Regions from separate parts of the Cellvibrio sp. KY-GH-1 genome, predicted to be linked through region 1. Evidence: riboswitches for the same ligand, from Rfam matches in the RefSeq annotation. Region 1 holds a riboswitch; the other holds the start of a gene.
The links. Region 1 has a riboswitch for thiamine pyrophosphate ahead of D0C16_RS05270 (FAD-dependent oxidoreductase). Riboswitches for the same ligand answer to the same signal wherever they lie in the genome.
Positions count from the first base shown of each region.

Region 2: another riboswitch for thiamine pyrophosphate. It lies ahead of thiD (bifunctional hydroxymethylpyrimidine kinase/phosphomethylpyrimidine kinase); the one in region 1 lies ahead of D0C16_RS05270 (FAD-dependent oxidoreductase).

Region 1 is NZ_CP031728.1:1,251,013-1,262,981, reverse strand. Features, by position in the region: gene D0C16_RS05310 (IucA/IucC family protein) at 1-751, shown strand, start outside; gene D0C16_RS05305 (IucA/IucC family siderophore biosynthesis protein) at 752-2,626, shown strand; gene D0C16_RS05300 (IucA/IucC family siderophore biosynthesis protein) at 2,623-4,422, shown strand; gene D0C16_RS05295 (HpcH/HpaI aldolase/citrate lyase family protein) at 4,415-5,200, shown strand; gene D0C16_RS05290 (AEC family transporter) at 5,299-6,198, shown strand; gene D0C16_RS05285 (HD-GYP domain-containing protein) at 6,291-7,661, shown strand; gene D0C16_RS05280 (thiazole synthase) at 7,684-8,490, opposite strand; gene thiS (sulfur carrier protein ThiS) at 8,495-8,698, opposite strand; gene D0C16_RS05270 (FAD-dependent oxidoreductase) at 8,723-9,889, opposite strand; TPP riboswitch at 9,931-10,061, opposite strand; gene xseA (exodeoxyribonuclease VII large subunit) at 10,120-11,484, opposite strand; gene guaB (IMP dehydrogenase) at 11,690-11,969, shown strand, end outside.
Region 2 is NZ_CP031728.1:5,339,937-5,351,905, reverse strand. Features, by position in the region: gene parE (DNA topoisomerase IV subunit B) at 1-1,295, opposite strand, end outside; gene D0C16_RS22495 (YqiA/YcfP family alpha/beta fold hydrolase) at 1,364-1,945, opposite strand; gene cpdA (3',5'-cyclic-AMP phosphodiesterase) at 1,954-2,736, opposite strand; gene D0C16_RS22485 (DUF1249 domain-containing protein) at 2,959-3,447, opposite strand; gene D0C16_RS22480 (NUDIX domain-containing protein) at 3,584-4,198, opposite strand; gene thiC (phosphomethylpyrimidine synthase ThiC) at 4,286-6,196, opposite strand; gene thiD (bifunctional hydroxymethylpyrimidine kinase/phosphomethylpyrimidine kinase) at 6,307-7,119, opposite strand; TPP riboswitch at 7,182-7,280, opposite strand; gene D0C16_RS22465 (sodium:proton antiporter) at 7,422-8,657, opposite strand; gene D0C16_RS22460 (TolC family outer membrane protein) at 9,324-10,688, shown strand; gene D0C16_RS22455 (glycoside hydrolase family 26 protein) at 10,840-11,969, shown strand, end outside.

The sequences.
Region 1 (11,969 bases):
GTCACTGTCCAATCGCTCTGGCTATTTATCCTGCTTATTACGGACATATCCTGAAGTAGCAAATGCAACGCTAATTCCTATCGCCGGGCTTTCTGTGGTCATAGATGGCAAATTGCCTGCTGTTGAGTGGCTATACCGGCAGCACGGAGGAGGGCAATCGGTCGCGGAATTCGCGCAGCAAGTATTTAATACTATCACCAGTTCACTGTGTGAGTTTGCGTTTCATTGTTTTGCTCACGGGTTAATGCCTGAGGTTCATGGGCAAAACCTTCTGGTGAATTTCAAATCCGCTTCCATGGTGCAATTGACGCTGCGGGATCATGACACGCTGCGTATTTTTCCTCCGTGGCTCCAGCAGCAACAAGTTCCGCTGTGTGATTATCAAATGGATTGGGCTACTCCTAACTCGCTAATTTGTTTATCGCCGCAACAACTGTTGGGTTATTTTTTAACACTAGGTGTTCAAGTTAATTTGCGGTCTATTGCTGATGCCTTGTCGCAAGCTTATGCCATTCCTATGGCCCATTGCTGGGGGGCTATAAAGTTCACAATTGAGCGTCTCCTGAATCAAATGAATATACCGGTGGTCGCTAAAGCCATTTTGCGTAAAGAAATTATCGAGAATCCGATCTGGCCGGCACGTTATATTTTGGAGCCTTGTCTGATCAAGCGCACCAGGATGATGGGGATGCCGAGTGGAGTGGGAAGTGTGGTTAATCCCTTTCACTCTCTTGATGCGAGGAATAAATAAATGAACACTTTATTGCAAAAAACCAGCATTGTGCTCGATACCGAATTTTTATATTCAGAAGATTATGTTCGCGCTCGACGTCGCGTGTTCAAGCAGTTGATTCAGGCGCTGTTGTACGAAAACACCATTAATTTTCGCGAACATGCTTTGGCGGTAAAGCGCACGGAATTCACCATTCGGGGGCAATCGATCTCGGGTGGGCCGGTAACTTATCGTTGTACCGGGTACCGCAGGGCGAGTTTCGGACGTGTGGAACTTAGTGTTGATCCGGTAATGCGCATATGTAACGACGACATTACTGAGGCGCTGTCAATTCGTGAGTTTTTAACGGAAATTAGTTCGAGTTTTACTATAGTTGTGGAGTTTTTGGAGCGTTTTATTCAGGAGCTGGAGCATACCCTGGTTAATGATGCGCTAGCCTCTTTTTACGCGAGCCAGCAATATTTGCAGTCTACCGCTCATGGTTTTTCAAAATTAATGCGGCATATGGCCTATGACGATATTGAAAGCAATTTAATCAAGGCACACCCTTATCACCCTTGTTATAAATCTCGTATGGGTTTTGATGTAATTGATAATATTCACTTTGGTCCTGAGTTTTTACCTGAGTTCAAGTTAATTTGGTTGGCTGTCAGAAAATCAAATTGCCTGTCAGTCGCTTCGCCGTCGTTAATTGACGGCGAATTTTATCAGCAGCAGTTGGGTGCGCAATTAGCCCAATTTGTGGCGGTACTCACAACGCATCATGCTAATCCCGATGATTACCTGTTGATGCCAATTCATCCCTGGCAATGGTTGAATCAATTGCTGCCGCTCTATAGTGCGGATATCCATGCAAAAAATATCATTTTGCTCGGCGAGGGAAACAACGCCTATCGTCCACAGCAATCCATTCGTACGCTCACCAATCTCACTCAGCCAAAAAATCATTACGTAAAATTGGCTTTGAATATTGTAAATACCTCGACTGCCCGAGGTTTGGCAGAACATACAATTGCCAATGCGCCTGTTATCAGTGACTGGTTATATCAATTGGTGGCAGAGGATGCCTATTTGGTGGAAAACCTTAAAACTATTGTTTTGCGAGAAGTTAAGGCGATTAGTTTTTCCTCGGACGCAGAAGCAATTGCTTCGGGGAAAATTGCCTGTTTATGGCGTGAGAGCATTCATCCCTATTTGCGTGATGGTGAGCAGGCTATACCTTTCAGTGGTTTAACCGAAATCGATTGCGATAGACGCCCCATTATTGAAGATTGGGTTGTGCGCTATGGGGTTCGTGAATGGTTGGAGCAACTCCTGAAAGTTTGCACATTACCTCTAATTCGATTGCTTTATGCTCATGGCGTTGCGATGGAATCCCATGCCCAAAATATGATTTTGATTCATAAAGAGGGGTGGCCGATACGAGTCGCGTTGAAAGATTTTCATGACGGTGTGCGTTTTATCCCGGAGCAAGTAACTCATCGCGAGCGCTTGTCGGCCATTTGGACAACGCCTGAGCAACATCTTGCAACTAATAGCAGTTCCTATATTTGTGCGAGTGAACCGGAAGATGTAAAAAACTATTTATACAGTGCATTTTTCTCCATGAACCTGTCGGAGGTGGCGCTCTTTTTTGATTTGAATTTCAAGCTTCCAGAAGCTGTGTTCTGGGAGTTGCTGGTTAATTGCATCATAAGTTACCAGCGTGAGTTTCCTGAGCAGCAGCGGCAATTTGAATTATTTAATCTTCAATCCGAGCACGTAATTGTGGAGGCGCACACCAAACGACGGCTACAAAATGAATCCTCAGTACGCATTAATCGGCTAAAAAATCCGTTGTTTATCCGGTCGGTATCCCAATCTCCATCAGCCGTTAAGGAGGCTACATCATGAATAAACTTGTTGTTGAATCTATTGATGCGATGGCCTATCGCTATTCAGCGTTGGCGATACTGAACTGTTATGTCCGGGAAATTGCTATCCCTCATAAGTTACTGGATTTTCTGGCCGATAATTCCAGCGGGAGTGCAGCAGGTATTTTATTTATAGGGTTTCCATCGGTAGGAAGAAAGTTATCTGTCAGTGTGGCGAATCAGTCATTGGTCGGTAATTATATTTATACATCGGATGTATTGGCGAGTGGTTTGGGTGATGGGGCGGTATTTGAGCAGCTTGCCTGGACGTGTTTGCCCGCGCTTATTGTTGAAGAGCTTTGTCTGCGTTACCAAAATGATAACGTAAAAGCAGAAATGCTAATGCAAATTGAAAATAGCACTAACTTGATAAAACAAAGCGTTGCTTATGGTCGACGTCATGGACAAGAACAAGGGCAGTGCGGTAGCTATATTGAATCTGAGTCAGCATTGATTTACGGCCACAGCTTTCACCCTGCACCTAAATGCAGGCAGGGTTTCAATGATGCAGAAAGTTTGCTGTATGGGCCGGAGTTTGGCAGCTCGTTTCAATTGCATTATTTTGCGCTATCGCCGGTAGTGCTATGGATGGCAACTAGTAATGAATTCCCTATGCGGTCATTGATTCAAGAAATGGGTCAGGTTGCATGCAGCGATATTCCTTCGGGCTGGAGCCTTTTGCCTTGCCATCCCTGGCAAGCAAAATATTTATTGCAACAGACGATGGTGCAAAAATCTATTGAAAATCAATCATTGAGGTATCTGGGGGAATCTGGAATATTTTTTCGTCCCACTGCATCGGTACGCACGTTGTACAATCCTGACTTTCCGTATTTTTTAAAGTGTTCGCTAAGTATGCGAATTACCAATAGTGTCAGAAAGAATGCTTACTATGAGCTGGATGCTTCAGTTAGGCTTACAAAGATTCTTTTGCCTGTTGTCGCGAAGCTGGAGCAACAGTTTCCGGGATTTGAGTTTGTGCTGGAACCTTGCGCATTGTCGGCCAATATTCCTGATGCGGATGAAGAGCAGCAAAGCGATTTGCGTAGCCATTTCGGCGTTATCTTTCGTGATGCGACGCCATTTCAGCGCTCCGGTACAACTCAACAGGTGCTGAGTGCAACCTTGTTTGGAGATAGCCATCAAGGCGAGCCTTGGTTGGTGCAATGTATTAGCGTCCTGTCAGCGAGAACCAATAAATCGCAACGTCATGGTGTTGCGCTGGATTGGTTCGCGTTATATATAAAACACTTGGTTCCCCCGTTATTGGCTGCCTATTTTGATCAGGGTGTTGCCTGTGAGCCACATTTACAGAATGTGGTGGTGAAGCTTGAGAATGGGTGGCCCTGCGGTGTTATTTTGCGGGATCTGGAAGGAACAAAATTAATTAGAGGTATGTGGCAAGTGCCGATGCTTGAAGGATTGGCCGGAAAGGCATTGGCGAGTGTGCTTCACGACGAAAGCAAAACCTGGCAGCGCGTTAGTTATTGTCTTTTTGTGAATCATATTGCCCAAGCTATTTATCAGCTGTGTCGAATTGGAGAGCGCGAGCAACAATTGTGGGGCATGGTGCGGGAATCGCTAACTGGATTTGTCGCGAAACACAATTCGGAACTGGTGAGGCAGCGCATCGGTGGGTTGTTGGAGGGGGACCCGTTAATAGCGAAAGCCAATTTAATTACCCGTTTCTTCCAACACGCTGACAGCAATGCCAGTTATGTCTTGTTACCTAACCCATTAGCGGTTCCAGTGTGGGAGTATGTAGAACATGCATAGTGGCTTACGGGCGCGCGTTCATAACCGTGAACAGTTGCTGGGTATTTTTTGTTTTACCCCGTCGCCACTGCTGGTGGAATTTATTGCAGTGTCCAATTATGACTTTGTCATTATCGACCTCGAACATAGTTTGACAGATATGCAGACGCTGGATCATATGATCTTGGCCGCTCGTAGCCAGGGCCTGGCGGCATTGGTGAGAGTTCCATTGGAACGTTCACACCTGGTGTTGCCTATATTGGACGCAGGTGCAAGCGGGATTGTTTTTCCTCGCGTCCAATCAGTGGAGCAAGCAAGGAGGGCAGTGCAGTTGTGTCGCTATAATCCGGAGGGGGATCGTGGGCTTAGTGTGCACCGGCATTTGAATTTTAAATCCGATGAGTTGGCGCAGCGAAATCAGCATATTAACGACAGCGTTTGTGTTGTGTTGATGATTGAGGATAGTGAGGGGGCAGAGAACGCCAGGAAGCTGGCCGGCGTGGAGGGGGTAGATGTAATACTCGAAGGGGCAGCTGATTTATCGGCATCTCTTGGCGTGCCCTGGCAAACACAGCATCCAAGGGTTAAGGCGGAGTTAAAAAGCATCGCGTTCAATGTTGCATCCAGCCAGGCACAATTTTGCGCGATACCGCGAACTGTGGAGGACTATCAAGTCTGGCAGCGGCAAGGTATTTCCATGTTTGTGTTGGGGACCGATCGCGGGGTAATCAGGCAGGCGCTGCAAGCGAATGTTCTCAAGTTCGTTAAGTCCAAGGACGTTATTGGCGAAGTGGGATAGGTGATAATGTAAGTTGGCTTTTTGGCATTACGAGATGCCTGCTCTATAATCAGAGGGCTTATTTGACCCCCGTCTTACTTGATTGTTGATTCCCCTCCATGTCCAATATTGCCGTTGTAATTATTTGTTTGCTGGTAGGTTTGTTATTCCAGCGTAGTAAACATTTGCCGGAAAATGCGGCAGCTTCGCTGAACGGTTATGTTATTTACGTCGCTTTACCCGCGTTGATTTTGGCTGAAATTCCCAAGCTCACCCTAAACCATGAAGCGCTGATTCCGGTGGTGGTTGCGTGGGCGGTAATGTTTTTTAGTGCGGCGATTACTTTTTTTACCGCGCGCTGGTTGCGTTGGTCGCGCGAAATTACCGGTGCTTTAATGTTGTTAGTGCCGCTTGGCAATACAGGTTTTGTGGGTATTCCGTTAATTGAGGCGCATCTTGGGGCTCAAGGGATTCCTTACGCAATTTTGTACGATCAGCTGGGGACATTTATCGCGCTTAATACCTTTGGTATTGCGCTTGCTGCTTACTATGCTCGTGGGGCTACATCGGCCACGAAAATCCTGCGCAATATCCTGGTGTTTCCCTCATTCATTGCTTTGATTCTTGCCTTCCCGCTGCGTTTTTTCAGCTATCCAGATTGGCTGGCCGAGGCGCTTGCGCGAATTTCATCTACACTTGTGCCAGTAGTGATGGTCGCAGTGGGGTTGCAGTGGCGTTTCAGGCTGGAATCGTCCCATCTGCCCCCATTGCTCTTTGGCTGTTTTTATATTTTGGTTGTGTCTCCTGCGTTTGCCTGGCTGGGTTTGTGGTTATTTGATATCCGGGGGCTTGCGGCTCAGGTGGTGGTATTGGAAGCGGCAATGCCGGCTATGATTTCTGCCGGGGTGTTGGCGGTGAGCCATAATTTGGCTCCGCGTTTTGCGGCATCCATGGTTGGTTATAGCTTGTTGGTGGGTTTGGTAAGCGTCTGGTTGTGGCGAATTCTATTGGTGCATTAATCACCGCCCGCTAACGGAACAGTTAACTAACAATAATGTAAATCCAAGGCTTAACGTTTAAGTTATCGCATGGGTTCTGCACGGATGGTTTTATGTCGTACGATCAACCGTCAATGATTAAAAATACTTCGTCCGCGTGGGACCCCTTGCGGTTGGATGCTTATGATTTTTATCTGGCACACTTATGTTCCACCAATCCCGTCATCGCTATAAAAGACATTTACTCAGGTGCAGGTGAGTTGCTTCTCGCCAGTGGCGAGTTGATAACCTACAAAACACTTCTTCCCTTCGAGTCAACATCTCTGGCTCTGCCCTTAACCCACTGTATTCAGATCCAACGGTTGATGAGCAATGCGGATTTTCTGCAGCACATGATAAATACCATTCGCGAGACGGAATTTTTCCAGTCGCTGGAAGAGCGCAAGTATCCGCTGGATTCTTTGCGTCCGGTGAGTGAAATGCTGGAGCAATTTCCACTGGTACAGCAGCGTCTCACGGTCATGGAGGCGCAAATGAATAGTTTGTTTCAGCGCACCCTGAGCGTAGGTTTGTGGTCGATTTTTATCGCACAGGAAATGCGTTTACCGCTTGAAGAAACCCAGTTGGTATTTTGGGCGGCCATTACCCATGACTTCGGTATGATGCATATTCCTCCTTATATTCTTGCCAAAGAAGAGGAGTTAACCGGTGAAGAATGGCAAACATTGCAGGGGCATGTGGCTATTTCCTGCCAGGTATTGCGCGAAATTCCTGATGTTCCGTTGGAGTTAATTACAGCTGTTGGTGAGCATCACGAACGCTGTGATGGTACGGGTTATCCATTGGGAAAAGTGGAAAGTGAAATATCCTTGCATGGGCAAATTCTTGGGTTGTCCGATAGTATTGTGGGGATTTATTACAATCGTTTTAAGCCCTATGGCCGCCGTTGGCGCGAAGTGATTGCGGTATTGGAATTGAATCGTGCCGCCTATTTGTATCGCGGCTGTGAAATTGTCAGCACCATGATTTTTCGCAGCGAAATTCCGCTGGATGATGTGGTGGAGGGGAGTGAAGTTCCGGAATTTGCTGAGCGTATGTTGCAACAGAATGCCCATTTGCAACAATGGTTCGCCGAGTTGAGTTCCGTGTTAACGGGATTGGGCTACACCCATGGTGATCGTAAGTTGCATAGCTTGCAAAACGTAGTGTTGCATATTGCATCTACGTTTAAAGGTAGTTTGTTATTTAAAGAAGATTTGCGAGAATCGTTGCAGTCGATAGCAAAGCAGCAGGGCATCAGCATTAACAAGGTAGTTGAGGACGCGCTGTTGCGTCAGCAGGAAATGAATTTCCATTTACATCGCTTAACCCACATGTTGCAGGTTTATGTGAATTCGGGCGATTGCAAACAATCAAAAATCACCGAGAAGTTGGCTTTCGGGCTAAAAAAAATTGGCGGGTTTATAGCACCGCCAATCTCGTAGGTTTTGATGTTTCCGTCAATGCTTACTGCTGGTGCCAGAAGGGTTGGCCAACGGTGGGCGTGCTTGGGCTAGCGGTTTGGCGTTTTTGCATGAGCCCTGCTTTAAAAGCTTTGCGACCTGCATCGATTGCATCGGCAAAGGCTTCTGCCATCAACGGTGGGTTGTGTGCTTTTGCTACAGCGGTGTTCAGTAAGATCCCATCGAATCCCATCTCCATTGCTTCTGCGGCTTGTGAGGGCGCGCCGAGACCGGCATCAATAATCATGGGTACATCTTTTATGCGTTCGCGCAGACTGCGTAAGTTATAACGATTTAATAGCCCCTGGCCGGTGCCAATGGGGGCGCCCCAAGGCATTAATACTTCGCAGCCCACATCCAACAAACGCTTGCACAAAATTAAATCGTCAGTGCAATAGGGTAAAACTTTAAAACCTTTTTTAATTAAAATTTCTGACGCTTCTACCAGACCAAATGGGTCTGGTTGTAGATTGTAGTCATCGCCAACCACTTCCAGTTTGATCCAGTCAGTATTAAAAATTTCGCGCGACATTTCGGCAAGGGTTACCGCCTCCTTCGCGGATTTACAGCCAGCCGTATTCGGCAATAAACGGCAACCGCTTTCCTGAATATATTGCCAAATTGCATCGCCATCGCGATTTGCCGGGTTTTGGCGGCGCAAACCGAGCGTCACAATTTCACAGCGCGATTGGGTAATGGAGTCGCGCATTAATTGAGGAGATGCATAGAGCGCAGTACCTAATAAGAAGCGACTGGAAAATGTTTCACCGTAAAGCGTGAAATCGCGTGCAGGTGATGTTGCGTTGCTCATTGCATTAACCTCCGCCCACCGGGCGAACTATGTCGATTTGATCATTGTTGCTCAAAGAGCGCTCTGCGTAGGTAGAGCGCGGTACGAATTCCTGGTTGATGGCTACCGCAATTTTACTGTCAGCGTAGCCCCAATCCTGCAGTGCATCGCTCAACAAGGTTGCAACTGCTACGGATTTAATTTCATTGTTAACACTCACTTGAATCATCGTTTATTAACCTGAAACAGAAATCTAAAGTAAAGAAGTTTGAAGTAAGTCGGGAAATAAAATGGTTTGGTCTTGCTTCACCTGGGTAAGTACTTGTTCAACGACAGCCGGCGCCAGTAAATACCCATGGCGGAATAAACCGTTGGCCACGATAAGCCCAGGGTTGCAGAAAATCTTGGGCAGGTTATCCATAAATGCCGGGCGTAAATTGGTATCCATTTCGATAATACGTGCTTCAGCAAACGCGGGCGATAAAGTATAAAGTGCGCTACCTAACTCAAGCGATGACTGTAAGGTGACGGCTGAGCGGTCTTCGCTTTCAATTTGTGTTGCACCAATAATAAAGCGATTGTTCGGCTTGGGTACAACGTAGAGCTGGTAGCGCGGGTGCATTAAGCGCACTGGTCGCTGCAAATGAATCTCGTTGGTTTCTACATGCAGTGTTTCACCGCGCACGCCGCGCAATTCTTTCAGCTGTGTTTTCGCGCCCAGTCCGCGACAATCAATTACCAGATCGAATTTTTCGCTGCCGCTATGAGTGCGAATAGTGTGTGGTTCTGTTTCTACCGATGTGTTTTCGCGAATGCTAATATTCAAGCGAATTAATTCATCGCCGAGTTGCTGTAAAAATTCGCGGTTGTGCAGGTGGCCTTCTTCTTGTAGCAGCAATCCGCGCATAAAGTGCGAGTGCAAATCCGGTTCCAGTGTCTGGATTTCATGGCCGGATAACCATTGGTAGTTGCGGCATTCAGGCACTACAAAATTCAATTCATTTTCAAATTGTTGCAATTCACTTTCATCTTGCGGATGTGCAACCAGCAGGCTGCCTTTGGCAAAAAACAATTCTGTATTGTTGTTGGGTAAATTGCTTTTAGGTGAAATGTTTTGCCGTAAGTTGTTTTTTGGTAGGTCGCGCTGTGGTAAATCCTTCAGCCATTGTGGCCAGCGTTGTAAAGCAAATTGGCCCATACGATAGACATTTGCATCAGATACGACAGCTTCGCTTAACGGCGCAATCATGCCTGCTGCGGTAAACGCCGCGGCGCGTACAGAGTTTGACTCTGGTTGTAATTTTCCGGATTCAAATAAGGTGATCTCGTGACCTAATAAACGCAAACGCCAAGCGAGCAAGCGACCTAACAGGCCGGCACCGGCAATAGCGATGTGTTGTTGGCTGGTTTGAGTTTTCACAGTGCCTCGGGGAAATGAGGCGGAGGGCAGGGGAAATAGCGTGCGCTATATGCCTTGTTCCCTCCGCAGGTTCTAGCCTGTTCAGGTTCTACGGGTTGGGCCGAGCCCATCTCAGCCTCCGTACCAAATGTGCAGTGTATGCAATTCAGCCAAGGCGCCCCGACAAGAAGTCCGGCCAATATACTAATGGCTGCTGTCCTTCGCAATCAAAACCTTTAGGCGGCTTTCGGTTAAGGGGATGTGTTGGTGTCCAGCGTTTCGACAGTACTATGAAATCCACCCTGGGCGACCCTGGTGTGAATGCGCTGGCCGGGCTTCAATTGTTGCTGGTTGCTGATCAGGTGGCCGGATTCAGCATCCGTTACCAGTGCAAACCCGCGCTCCAGTGTGTTGAGCGGGCTCAAGGTATTGAGCATTCGGGCCGCAGTGGCGAGGCGTAATTTCTGGCGATCAAGGTAGATAAATTGCGCTTTGTGCAATTGTGTTTCGGCGCTATTTAGACGCTCACGCAACTGTGCTAATCGCACCTGTGGATGATGGGCTTGCATGCGCAAGCGCAACTGTGAAATTTGGTGCTGGTGGTGACTTAATAGATTTTTGATCTGGTTTTTCAGACGTATTTCGAGGTTATCCAACCGCTGTGATTGCTGCTCCAAACGCTCGCGTGGATGACGCAAACGCTGACGCAGATGTTGTAAATGTTTTTGCAGTTGCGCAAGTTTGCGCAGCATGGCTTCTTCAAGTAACACTTCAAAGCCGATAAATTTATCCAGCCATTCTTCGCTATCTGGGACCAGTATTTCAGCGGCGGCAGAAGGGGTTGGTGCGCGTAGGTCGGCAACAAAATCGGCAATCGTGAAATCCACCTCATGACCCACAGCGCTCACAATTGGCAATTGGCTGTTAAACATTGCACGTGCGACTATTTCCTCGTTAAATGACCAGAGATCCTCCATGGAGCCGCCGCCGCGGGTCAGCAATATCGCATCAAACAATCCGGCGCGGTTGGCCAGATCAATCGCTTTCACAATTTGCGGCGCGGACTCTTTGCCTTGTACCGCGACTGGAATCACGGTAACTGGAATGCCGGCAAAGCGGCGTTCGAGCACGCTGAGTACATCGCGAATAGCAGCACCGGTGGGTGAGGTAATCACAGCGATATGTTTTGGGATTTTTGGTAGAGGCTTTTTGTGGGCTTCGTTGAACAGGCCTTCTGTGGACAGGCGATGCTTTAGTTCGTCAAAGGCACGTTGCAGGGCGCCGCTGCCAGCTTCTTCCATGTGCTCAGCGATGATCTGGTAGTCGCCCCGGCCTTCATACAGGCTAACGCGTGCGCGGATCAGCACATGCTGCCCTTGTTGGGGTTTGAATCTGACGGTCATGTTTCGGTTGCGGAACATGCAGCAGCGCACCTGAGCTTGCTCATCCTTCAGTGTGAAGTACCAGTGCCCGGAGGAGGGGATCGAGACATTGGATAGTTCTCCCTCCACCCATAGCAGAGGTAAATGGGTCTCCAACAACTGGCGTGCCTGGCGGTTAAGCTGGCTGACACTGAGGATTTCCCGCTCCGGAGTTTTACTAAACAAATCATTCATGGCTGGTAGATTCAAAGGCAGTTGGCTGGGCATTCTAGGCCAAGCCTCGGTATGCGGGTAGCCTTAAAGCAGGTAGAAATCGGGCAGCAGCCACAAGATATTGTGGTTTTAGTTGGCTGGTGTTCGTTGTTTTGGTTTACCGGGGGAGATCGAGCCGCTATAATTCCGCGTTTATTTTTCCCGCTTTATTTTGAGGTTGGTAGCTATGTTGCGAATTGCTGAAGAAGCCCTCACGTTTGATGATGTGCTCCTTGTGCCAGGTTTTTCGGATGTCACGCCGAAAGATGTATCCCTGAAAACTCAGTTGACTCGCAAGATCCAGCTAAATATTCCTCTGATTTCTGCAGCGATGGATACTGTTACCGAATCCCGCCTGGCGATTGCGATTGCACAGGACGGCGGCATCGGCATTATTCACAAGAGCATGAGTATCGAGCAACAAGCCGCCGAAGTGCGCGCTGTTAAGAAGTTCGAAGCCGGCGTAG
Region 2 (11,969 bases), 1.7 Mb from region 1:
TCGCGATCGCGTGCTTGCTTTGCCGAACCACCTGCGGAATCCCCTTCCACCAAAAACAGTTCACTGCGCGCCGGATCACCACTGGAACAGTCGGCCAATTTACCGGGTAATGCAGGCCCCTGGGTAACCCGTTTACGTTCAATTTTTTTACTCGCGCGCACGCGTTTCTGCGCGTTGCTAATACAAAATTCAGCGAGTTTGTCACCGTCTTCAGTGTGTTGGTTTAGCCAGAGCGCAAACGCATCTTTGGTGATGCCGGAGACAAACGCGGCGGCTTCACGCGAGGTTAACCGCTCTTTGGTCTGACCAGAAAATTGTGGGTCAGCGTGTTTGTAGGAGAGCACATAACAACACGCATTCCACAAATCTTCCGGTGCGAGTTTAATGCCGCGCGGAATTAAATTGCGGAATTCACAATAATCGCGCAGCGCATCCAGCAAGCCAGTGCGCAAGCCATTCACATGAGTTCCACCCTGCGCGGTGGGAATCAGGTTTACGTAACTTTCCTGAATTAATTCACCGCCTTCCGGCAACCATTGCACCGCCCAACTAACGGCTTCTGTTTGACCGCTAAAATCGCCCACAAAAGGTTGTTCTGGCAAGGTAAGCCATTCTTTGGTAGCACCGGCAAGATAATCTTTTAAACCGTCTTCGTAATACCAAACATCCTTCTCACCCGTTTGCTCATCCACAAAGGTAACGGTCAGGCCAGGGCACAAGACTGCTTTTGCGCGCAGCACATGGCGCAAACGGCTGACCGAAAATTTGTTGGAATCAAAATATTGCGGGTTTGGTAAAAAATGAACGCTGGTCCCCGTTTGGCGTTTGGGGCAAGTATCAATAATTTCCAAATCGCTGGCTTTATCGCCGTTGGAAAAACCCATCTGGTAAACATTGCCATCGCGCTTAACAGTCACAATTAATTTTTCTGACAACGCGTTTACGACGGACACACCTACACCGTGTAAACCACCGGAAAATTGGTAATTTTTGTTGGAGAATTTTCCACCCGCATGGAGCGTACACAAAATAACTTCCACACCGGGTTTGCCCTGCTCGGGGTGAATATCCACCGGCATACCACGGCCATCGTCAATCACCGTGATGGAATGGTCTTTGTGCAAAATGACGTCGATAGATTTCGCATGGCCGGCCAGCGCTTCATCCACCGAGTTATCGATAATTTCCTGAGCCAGGTGATTGGGGCGTGTGGTTTCGGTATACATGCCCGGGCGCTTTTTAACGGGGTCTAATCCCGTGAGTACTTCAATATCTTCTGCGGAATAATTAGCCATTTTTTAATTGCTTTCTTTGTTAGATAAAGAACGGTGAAATAAATAATCGTGAATTTACAAACTGCGCATCAACAATCTGTGCGTTGAAAAAAATCGATGCAACTCGGCAGGTAACGCTCAAATCCCTGAAAGGCGTGATCACCACCCTCTTCAACCGTTTGTTTGCAACCGGCGTATTTTTGTACGGCCAGACGGTAGTCCAGGGTTTCATCGCCTGTTTGCACGAGCAGCCAATAATTGGCGGTGCGGGTCGGCGGTACATCAACGGCAATTATTTCGTCGATGTGACCTGCGCTTAAACGGTAGCTATCATCCGTGTGATAACTTTTCAGGTCAACCTCTAAATAACCCGGCATAAAATTCTGAGGGCTCACCGCGGGGTTAATCAACACGGCACGCAGATTATATTTTTCCGCCAACCAGGTTGCCCAAAAGCCACCCAGCGAACTCCCCATCAGGTAAACCGGTTGGGGCAACAAGCGTTCAACCAACGACTCAAGAATGGCTTGGGTCTGCGCGGGATATGGGGGGAGCTGAGGGCAGTAAAAGTCGATCCCGGGGTAAGTTGTGATTAGCCACTCGCCGGTTTGGCGGGCTTTAAACGAGAAGGGAGAACTGAGGAAACCGTGGATATACAGCAATGCGGCCATGGGTCGATTTAATAACCAGCCGATTTGTAATCAATTACGTAGTTTTTTCCGGTGACCCGTGCAACACCTGTAGCAAAACTGCCGTCATCATTCAGCTCAAACCAACGGTATCCTGGCATCAGGGTATCTACCGTAAAATCTTCACACAATGGTTTGAATTGCACACAGGTTGACGGTGTAGCTAACAGCTCTACCCCGTTACGCAGAGCACGAAATTCCTGATGAACATGACCCCAGGTAATAATTTTTACGTTGGGATGCGCGTCAGTAAGCTGGAAAAAAGCATCCGCATTGCGCACTACATATTGATCAATCCATACGCTGCCAACCGGGACTGGTTGATGATGCAGGGAGACAATAATGTTTTTATCAGGATGTGCCGTCAGAATATGTTCCAAATAATCCAGTTCGCTGGCCGCCAATTGACCGTAGACCTGGCCTGGAACACTGGAATCCAGCAATACTACCAACCACTTTCCCAGCTCCACCAACCGCCCTTGAATCTTCAGTGCATCCTGGCTGGATTCCATAATATCGGCATCATCATGATTACCAGCCAGCCAACTAAGTGGCTGGGAAAAATAGCGCCGAACAATTCGCTCGTAGCGGGTATAGCAATCGATGTGACCGGCACTGGCAACGTCACCCGTACAAAGTAAATGATCAAAGGAAGCTTCCGCCTGTTGGATCAGCTGAAGCACATCCTCAAGGCTTTGGTCGGTGTTTAGTCCCAGCAGGGTCTCACTTTGCTGTGGTCCCAGATGGCAATCGGTGATCTGAATCAGACGCACTGGTAGTTCTCATTCCCGGTTTGTTTAAGTCTGGTTGATATATTTTAGTTATTAATGGCGGGCTTCCATCCTGACTCATGTGGACTGTGATGTCAGAATGGATAAATATCATTCGCAAGATATACGCTAACCCGGGTTTTCGCCAGCCTGAGCCCAGCGAAAACATAGGTTTCTACGTTAAAAGATGTAAATTTTGTGAAGGAGATAGAACTACCAGCAATATCAGAATTGAAAACTGGTGTCGGGAGTAAACGCCTGCTCAAGGCACAGATTTAACCACTCCCCCAAAAAGCGGTTGAGTTGGTATTTTTCGTCGCTCTGGTACATAGATTGGTTGGGGTACTCATAACGGGGCCGCAATCGCTTATGCCCCTCCCATGCCAAAACTTCAGCCAGTTTGGCGTCGTGATACATCCGCAGGGTTAATTTCGGCATCGCCAACCACTCTGAGCTGATACCCACACAGGTACGACTCAACTCCAGGGTAGTGGTGTAAGGCGAGCGCTCTAGAACACGCAATAAATGCAGCCATTGGTGATCGCCACGAGCCACGATAAAACGAAATTCATTCCGGGATTTATCAGCAACCAGCTTGGTCAAACGCATGTAATTCGCCTCACACTCCGCCATTTGCAACGGCAAATCCACCTTATAACGCTCTTTATAAGTCACGTAATCAGGTTGAGGTTTCTTAACACGCAATGTAAACATAGATACCCATAAGGCTGGCTAAAAAAATCGGGCTCGTAATAGTAATGTAACGCCCTAAATATACACAGCGAATAATTAGTGCTTGAGCAAGAGTGTCAGCCAGACTCATCCCCAAGTCAATGGGTGAAAAAAATTATTACAAAGTAGCGCGTAAGCGGCTACGATTTAACTGTAGCCATTGCAAACAAATGAGCGCTGCGGCGTTATTAAATTTTCCTTGTAATAACTCGGCGAACACTTCGTCCGCCATAAATACGTGCACACGAATATCTTCGCCCTCTTCCGGCAATCCGTAAACACCACCAGCTTGACTTAAATCGCACAATCCGCAATAAAGATGCAATTTTTCGTCACAACCGCCGGGGCTAGATAAATAATTGCAAATGTACTCCAACGCATAGGGCTCAATATTTGCTTCTTCTTTTAGCTCGCGCCTCGCCACATCCTCCGGTGATTCCCCTTCCTCCAGCATACCCGCGACCACTTCGTAGCACCAGGGTCCATTAGGCTCGTCCAATGCTCCCACACGAAATTGTTCGACCAGACCGATTGAATCGCGCGCTGGATCATAAAGCACCACGGCGACCGCTTCACCACGCACAAATAATTCGCGCCCAATTTCTTTACCCCAATCACCGTTAAATAATTTGTGGCGAAGAAAAATTTTTTCAACACGAAAAAAACGCTTATACATTTCTTCACGACGAATAATTTCTACATCGGCGCGCGTGAATTCAGGTTTTTTGATCATGATAAGTCCTGTTAAACACCCCCCCATTTTGTGGAAAACGGGGGAGTAAGAAAACGAAAGCTATTGGAAAGACACTGCCATCTGGAATTAAACCTTGTGGTACAGCTCCGCCCCCTGCGCCATAAACTCTTTGGATTTTTGCTGCATCTCAGCTTCCACATCAATCATACGCACCAATTGATCCTCATTAATGCCCTCCACATTTACACCCTGTTGAGCGGCGTAATCACGCACTTCCTGAGTAATTTTCATGGAACAAAATTTAGGGCCGCACATAGAGCAGAAGTGTGCAACTTTGGCAGACTCTTTCGGCAAGGTTTCGTCGTGGTAGGAGCGCGCAGTGTCCGGGTCCAGACCTAAATTAAATTGATCCTCCCAACGGAATTCAAACCGCGCTTTGGATAACGCGTTATCGCGCAATTGTGCACCCGGATGGCCTTTCGCCAAATCGGCAGCATGTGCAGCAATTTTGTACGTGATGATACCTTCTTTCACATCATCTTTATTAGGCAAACCCAAATGCTCTTTTGGTGTTACGTAGCAAAGCATGGCGCAGCCGTACCAGCCGATCATGGCGGCACCTATTCCAGAAGTAATGTGATCGTAACCCGGGGCAATATCAGTGGTTAATGGGCCAAGCGTATAGAAAGGTGCTTCATCGCACACTTCCAATTGCTTTTCCATGTTTTCCTTAATCATATGCATAGGCACATGACCAGGACCTTCAATCATCGTTTGCACATCGTGCTTCCAGGCAATTTTCGTCAACTCACCCAGGGTTTCCAATTCGCCAAATTGCGCTTCATCGTTCGCGTCCGCAATCGAACCGGGACGCAAGCCATCACCCAACGAAAAACTTACATCGTAAGCTTTCATGATTTCGCAAATTTCTTCAAAGTGGGTGTAAAGGAAATTTTCTTTGTGATGTGCGAGACACCACTTCGCCATAATGGAACCACCGCGCGACACAATACCTGTCACACGCTTGGCGGTGAGGGGAACATAACGCAACAATACGCCCGCGTGAATAGTAAAATAATCCACGCCCTGCTCTGCTTGTTCAATTAAAGTATCACGGAAAATTTCCCAGGTCAGATCTTCTGCAACACCATTTACTTTTTCCAGCGCCTGATAGATTGGCACAGTACCGATAGGCACGTGGGAATTGCGAATAATCCATTCACGCGTTTCATGGATATTTTTGCCGGTGGACAAATCCATTACCGTGTCTGCACCCCAGCGTGCACCCCAGGTGAGCTTTTCCACTTCTTCTTCAATGGAAGAACCCAATGCCGAATTACCGATATTGCCATTAATTTTCACCAAAAAATTGCGCCCGATAATCATCGGTTCAACTTCCGGGTGATTGATGTTAGCAGGAATAATTGCACGACCACGCGCCACTTCGCTGCGCACAAATTCCGGGGTAATTTCATCCGGAATACTTGCACCGAAACTCATGCCGGCGTGCTGTTGCTTGAGCACACCCAGTTCACGTGCTTGCGCCAGCGCCATATTTTCACGAATGGCGATGTATTCCATTTCCGGAGTGATGATGCCTTTTTTAGCATAGTGCATTTGCGACACGTTCATACCGGCTTTGGCGCGACGCGGCTGGCGAGTCAGGTTAAACCGCAGATGATCGAGCGTGTCGTCACTCAAGCGCTGCTTGGTGAATTCAGAGTGACTATCTTGCAACACTTCAGTGTCATTGCGCTCTTCGATCCAGCGCGTGCGCACTTCTGGCAAGCCGGTGCGCAAATCAATTTTTACTGTTGGGTCAGTGTATGGGCCGGAGGTATCGTATACACGGACAGGTGCGTTTTTCTCGCCACCAAACGCGGTCGGGGTATCGTCCAGCGTAATTTCACGCATGGGCACTTGAATATCTTCGCGTGAGCCTTGCACATAGATTTTTTGTGAACCGGTAAAAGGTTGAATAGAGGCTTGATCCACCTCGGCGGTTTGGCTCAGGATTTTATCGACGCTGGTATTCATAGTGTCCTCGGCTTTTTTGTTAATTCGCTGATTTAATTAATATCAATATGTTGGTTTGATTTATCAAACCCAATTCATGGAGCAAGATCAGGGAGCAATAAATTGCGCCCCTACGGATGAAATTTATAAAAGTGGTGAACTGGGCCAGAGCCCTGCCCTATGTGTAATTTTTCTGAGTGCAGCAAGGCATTGTGCAAATAATCTTTGGCTTGTTTAACCGCATCCTGCAGCGACAAGTGTTTAGCCAGGCCGGCGGCAATGGCCGATGCCAACGTACAGCCTGTGCCGTGGGTGTTTTTGGTTTGCAGGCGCGGCGCAGAAAAAATCTCAACCCCGGATGTGGTCACCAACACATCACTCGCCTTGGCGCCGTCCGTATGACCACCTTTCATCAACACTGCTTTTGCACCCAGTGCCAATAATTTTTCCCCCTGTTTTTGCATTCCTGATAAATCAGTCGCGACAGTTTCATTCAATAACGCCGCAGCTTCGTGCAGGTTGGGGGTGATTAAAGAGGCAAGCGGAATTAATTGTTTGATCAAGGTATCGATCGCATCTTCCGCCAGCAATCGGTCGCCACTGGTCGCCACCATAACCGGATCAAGTACAAACGGGATCTGTGCATGAGGTCGCAAGGATTCTGCCACTGCCGCAATGATTTCAGCGGTCGCCAACATGCCGGTTTTGATCGCTCCTACGTGAATATCGCTCAACACCGACTGGATTTGCTGTTGCACAAATGCCGGCGGAATGGGCAACACCCCTTGAACTCCGAAGGTATTTTGCGCGGTGAGCGATGAAATAACGCTGCAGCCAAACACCCCCAAAGCAGAAAAGGCTTTGAGATCGGCTTGAATACCCGCACCGCCGCCGCTATCGCTACCGGCTATGGTTAAGGCAATGGGAGTGAATTCTTTGGTCATTGATTTCCGCAACAAAAAGTGGGCGCGGAAACAGAGAAAAACGCCAGACAGGCCAGATGCTTTGCTTGGAGGCTCTCGTTCCCTACGCCGGTACTAACCGGATCAGGTCGGCGGGTATATCTCAGCTAATAGCGTGACCATTAGCACCCCGACAAGAAAGTGGGCAGTCTATTGGAGTTGGTAGGTAGAGTAAAGCAAGAACCCCTCTCGCCTATTAAAGGAAGAGGGGTTCAAATCCCGGGAAAAAAGAGCTTTCGGCACTGCCCCCCTTTGATAAGGAAGGGGGGGGCAATAATCGAGGGTTATTTTTCCTGAGTTTTTAACAAGCCTAGCTTACCCGCCAACAACGCGGTAGTTGGAGCCTGAATCAGAATGGTACCCAGGATGAAGATAAAGGTAATCGCACCCACCACGTCAATACCAGGCACTTTCATACCAGCCAAAATACCTACCAGCGCTGCGGGAATTACCCCGGTTTCGCGTGTCCAGCTCATAAATACCAGCTCTTTCCAGGTCCACTTGGCGCGACGATCAGGTCCAGCGCAGAGGAATACCGTGACCGGGCGCGCGATGAAAATAAAGATAAACAGCAGCGCAATACCAACGCCCAAGTACTCTTTCAACAAATGGAAATCAACTTGCGAACCCAACAGGATAAAGATGAACATCCGCATCAGCAGCGCTGTGTTGCCCACATAGTCTTCCAGGTACTCGTGCTCATGATGGTCCATGGGTAAGCTGAATGACTCTTTGTTGCCAATCATCACACCGCAAGTAAATACCGCCATAAACCCGGACGCACCAATTTTGTCAGCCAGCAAATACACTGTGATTACCGCCAAAATGATCACAAACGGCGTTACCTCACGGAAAATACCCAAAGAGTTATGAGCCATCAGGAATGCCGCGGTGTACCCCACTATCGCCCCCAGCACCAAGCCCATACCTGCTTCATAAGCCAACTCACCCAGAGAATGCGTAAGGCTAAAGCTTTCGCCGCCGCCCATCACATAGGCTACCACCGCGAAGGTAGCAATCGCACCCATAGCGTCATTCAACGCAGACTCGCTCATTACCGTTTGCGATACGCGATCTTTAATCGGTACTTGTTTAAAGATGGGTACCAGGGTCGCCGGGTCGGTAGATGCCGTAAGTGCGGCGAGTACCAGTGCGATGGCAATCGGAATCCCCATCCACACGCTGGCCACCGTCATAATGGCGCCGGTAATTAACACCCCTGCAGTGGCAATAACCAACAAGGTGATCCAGATTTCCTTTAATACGGCGAAGCGCAAGGTCGCTCCGCCTTCAAACAGCAAATAACAAGCACCAATGGTCAGGATCAACTGGTTCATCGTGGAGTCTGCCGGCACGTGAAGCACCCCCCCGATGGTCGGCCCCAAACCGATCCCTATAAGAAGAAACAAGACGATATCGGGCACTTTGATTTTTTTGGCGATCACACCACCTAGCAACCCCGTAAAAATAATTATCCCGACATACATCAAGTCGAGCTTGGCGATATCCAGTGAAGACATGGCAACTCCGTTATAAAGGTTAAAAGTAAAAAATGAGCAAAACGAAAAGGGACATATCTTGCCGGGAGCGGAATGGGTTATCAGTCAATACTTCGCTCGGAAAATACGGCAATAGTGCTGGGCAGACGAAATCGTCAAATTAAATGCACAAAATGGGCGCGCATGATAAGAGCTGCCACCGGTGTGACGCAATCAAACATTTATAGACCAATGCGAAAAATTCGCAATTTGGCAATAACTCGAACTTTTTCTACCGAAAATCGAACCAAAGAATTCCTTAGAGGTAGCTAAAGGTAAGGATGACCCTGTTCAGTTGTTACAACCCCTGACATTTTTTGGGCGGGTGAATCTATATGCTGTGCAGTTACATCTAACCCTGTGTGGCAAGCATTGCACGTGCGTAGGCAATCGGTATAGAAAGGTAAAGTAAGGTTGAGACTTACATTTGTAACTTCACCCTGAGGCATTAGGACTTTACTCTTGCTACCACTGAACTTACGTTCACCGCTCGACCCGACACTGGCAAGCGGCTACACTCCACGCAACCGGATAACCTGTTCCTTAATAGTATTTTTAACAGTTAATCGAAAACGCGATTAACAATTAGCCAGGCAGTACCCTGGTGCCGAACTGGAATTCTTAAACTCTGGACTTTGGAACCCTCTTATGAAAAAGACCAAGCTTTACCTGCTCGTCAGCCTCTTCTCCCTGACCCCTTTTACCGTGAGCGCCAACAGTCTGTTTGATGTCTATGACCTGGCGTTACAAAACGATGCCCAATTAAAAGCTGATAAAGCCAAATACGAAGCCGGATTACAAAACAAAACTATCGCTCGCGCCGGCCTCCTGCCGCAGATTAACGCAGGCTACACCATTGGCAACACTGATACCGAATCCACCAACAACCTGAGCAATAGCACCACCAAGACTGATCTTGATAGCAAAGGCTGGGACATTTCCCTCACTCAACCTTTGTTCAATATGGCTCTCTGGTACAACTACAAACAGGGCGCCAAGTTGAGCGAGCAAGCTGAAGCCGTATTTGGTGCAGACCAACAAAGCCTGATCGTTCGCGTTGCTGAAGCCTACTTCAACGTATTGCGCTCAATTGAAACTCTCGAAGCAACCATCGCTGAGGAAAAAGCACTGGCTAAACAGCTGGAGCAGACAAAACAGCGTTTTGAAGTGGGCTTGACGGCGATTACTGAAGTACACGAAGCACAAGCAGCGTTCGATAGTGCTCGCGCCTCTACTCTTGAAGCGCGCGGCAACCTGGGCATAAGCTATGAAGCACTGGAAGTACTGACCGGCAAACCGGAAGACAAGGTAGCACCGCTGTCAGCGAAATTCCCGGTGGTAAATCCAACCCCGGCTTCACGTGCTGATTGGGTGGAGTTCTCCTTGAAAAACAACTACAACCTGAAAGCGTCCAGACTGCAGGCTGATGCCTCGTTACAAAACGCCAAAGCCTACAAAGCGGGTCACTTGCCCAAGGTTGGAGCGAGTCTCGGATATTCTGACAACGATACTGACGGCACCTCTGACGGCAACCCAATGGATGTCTCCAAAGATGGTAGCTCGGTAAATATTGCACTCGAAGTACCTATTTATAGCGGTGGCGCAACTTCAGGTCGCAGCCGTCAGGCTTATGCGCAATACACCCAGGCACAAGAGTTGTTTAACAGCACCCAACGCAACGTAATTCAAAACACACGGGCACTACACTTATCGGTAGAGACTGACGTTGCCGCCGTTCAAGCACGCAAACAAGCAATTGTGTCTAACCAATCAGCATTGGAAGCCACCCAATCAGGCTATGAAGTGGGCACCCGCAATTTGGTAGAAGTACTGCTTGCACAACGCAACCTGTATCAAGCGCGTCGTGATTACTCCAATGCATTGTATGACTACGTGATCGACACTATCAAACTGCGCGAAGTGGCAGGTATGCTAACACCGGCCGATGTGCAGGAAATTGATAAATGGTTGTTGGATGATTCGCTCGTAAGCCGTAGCAAATACGAAAACTAACCGAGCAATTATTCTCCGAACCATTATCGATTTACCAATAAAAATGCCGGGCTAGTTCCCGGCATTTTTATTGGTATCAATTGCTGTAATTTAACTCAACAGTTTTACCCGTTCGCGCACTAATAATAAATTTAGCTGAATGGAGTTACCCATGTATAAGCAGTTATTGTGGCAATTCGTATTAACACTCGCGGCCGTTTTTTTAAATTGTTCGGCGCATGCGCGTGCCACTGACAAAGCCAGCAACGCTAGCGCCAACCAATCGACACGCGCGGTGCAAGCCTATCTGGCTGCACTCAGTAACAATTCGATTCCCGGCGTAATTGCCGGGCAAAACGCGGGTCATAGCAGCGATTTACTCAGCACGGAAGGATTAACAGGGTATGCCCCGCTCATTCTTGATCTGCAAAAAGCAACGGGCGAAGCACCGGGCATGATTGGAGTGGATTACGAGCACGATAAAATCGCCACGCCCGCACAATTATCGGCGGTGAATAAAATTTTAATCAACTACTGGAACGCTGGCGGATTAGTCAGCATTAACTGGGCGCCACACAATCCCTGGTGGAACGACGAAACAGACATCGCACATAACGCCGGAATCTGGAGCGACACGCGCACCAAAGGTGGCGATATGAGCAAGGTAGAGTTAACGCAGCTTACTAATCCAAATTCCGCCCTGCATGATGTCTGGCACCGCAAACTGGACCGTATTGCCACTGCATTAAATGAATTGCAACAAGCCGGTGTGGTGGTGTTGTGGCGACCACTACAAGAAATGAATGGCGACTGGTTTTGGTGGGGAATAAGCAGTGCACCGAAAGATCCGCAACCCTATATTGATTTATGGATCGACATGTATCACTACCTCACCGTAGAAAAAAAATTAAATAATTTATTGTGGGTCTATTCACCCAATCAAGGCCCAACGTTGATGGAGCGGCTTTTTATCAAGCCAATTGATTGGCGTTATCCCGGTGAAAACTATGTGGACATTGTTGCCGGCACAGCCTATAACGATGACTTAACCATCCGCGATTACCAAGCCTATCAGCAATTTAATAAACCTATCGCTATAGCGGAATTTGGCCCCGTCGCCGGCGGCCCCCTCAGCCGTAGAGGGGAGCTGGACACTCAGCGTTACGGCCAGCAACTACAACAAAAATACCCTGCCATGGCTTATTGGATGAGTTGGTCAAGCTGGGATAACGGCGACGGTACTCAGGAATACCAGTCACTGATTCACAATAAAAATGCACAATTACTTCTAAAAAATTCTGC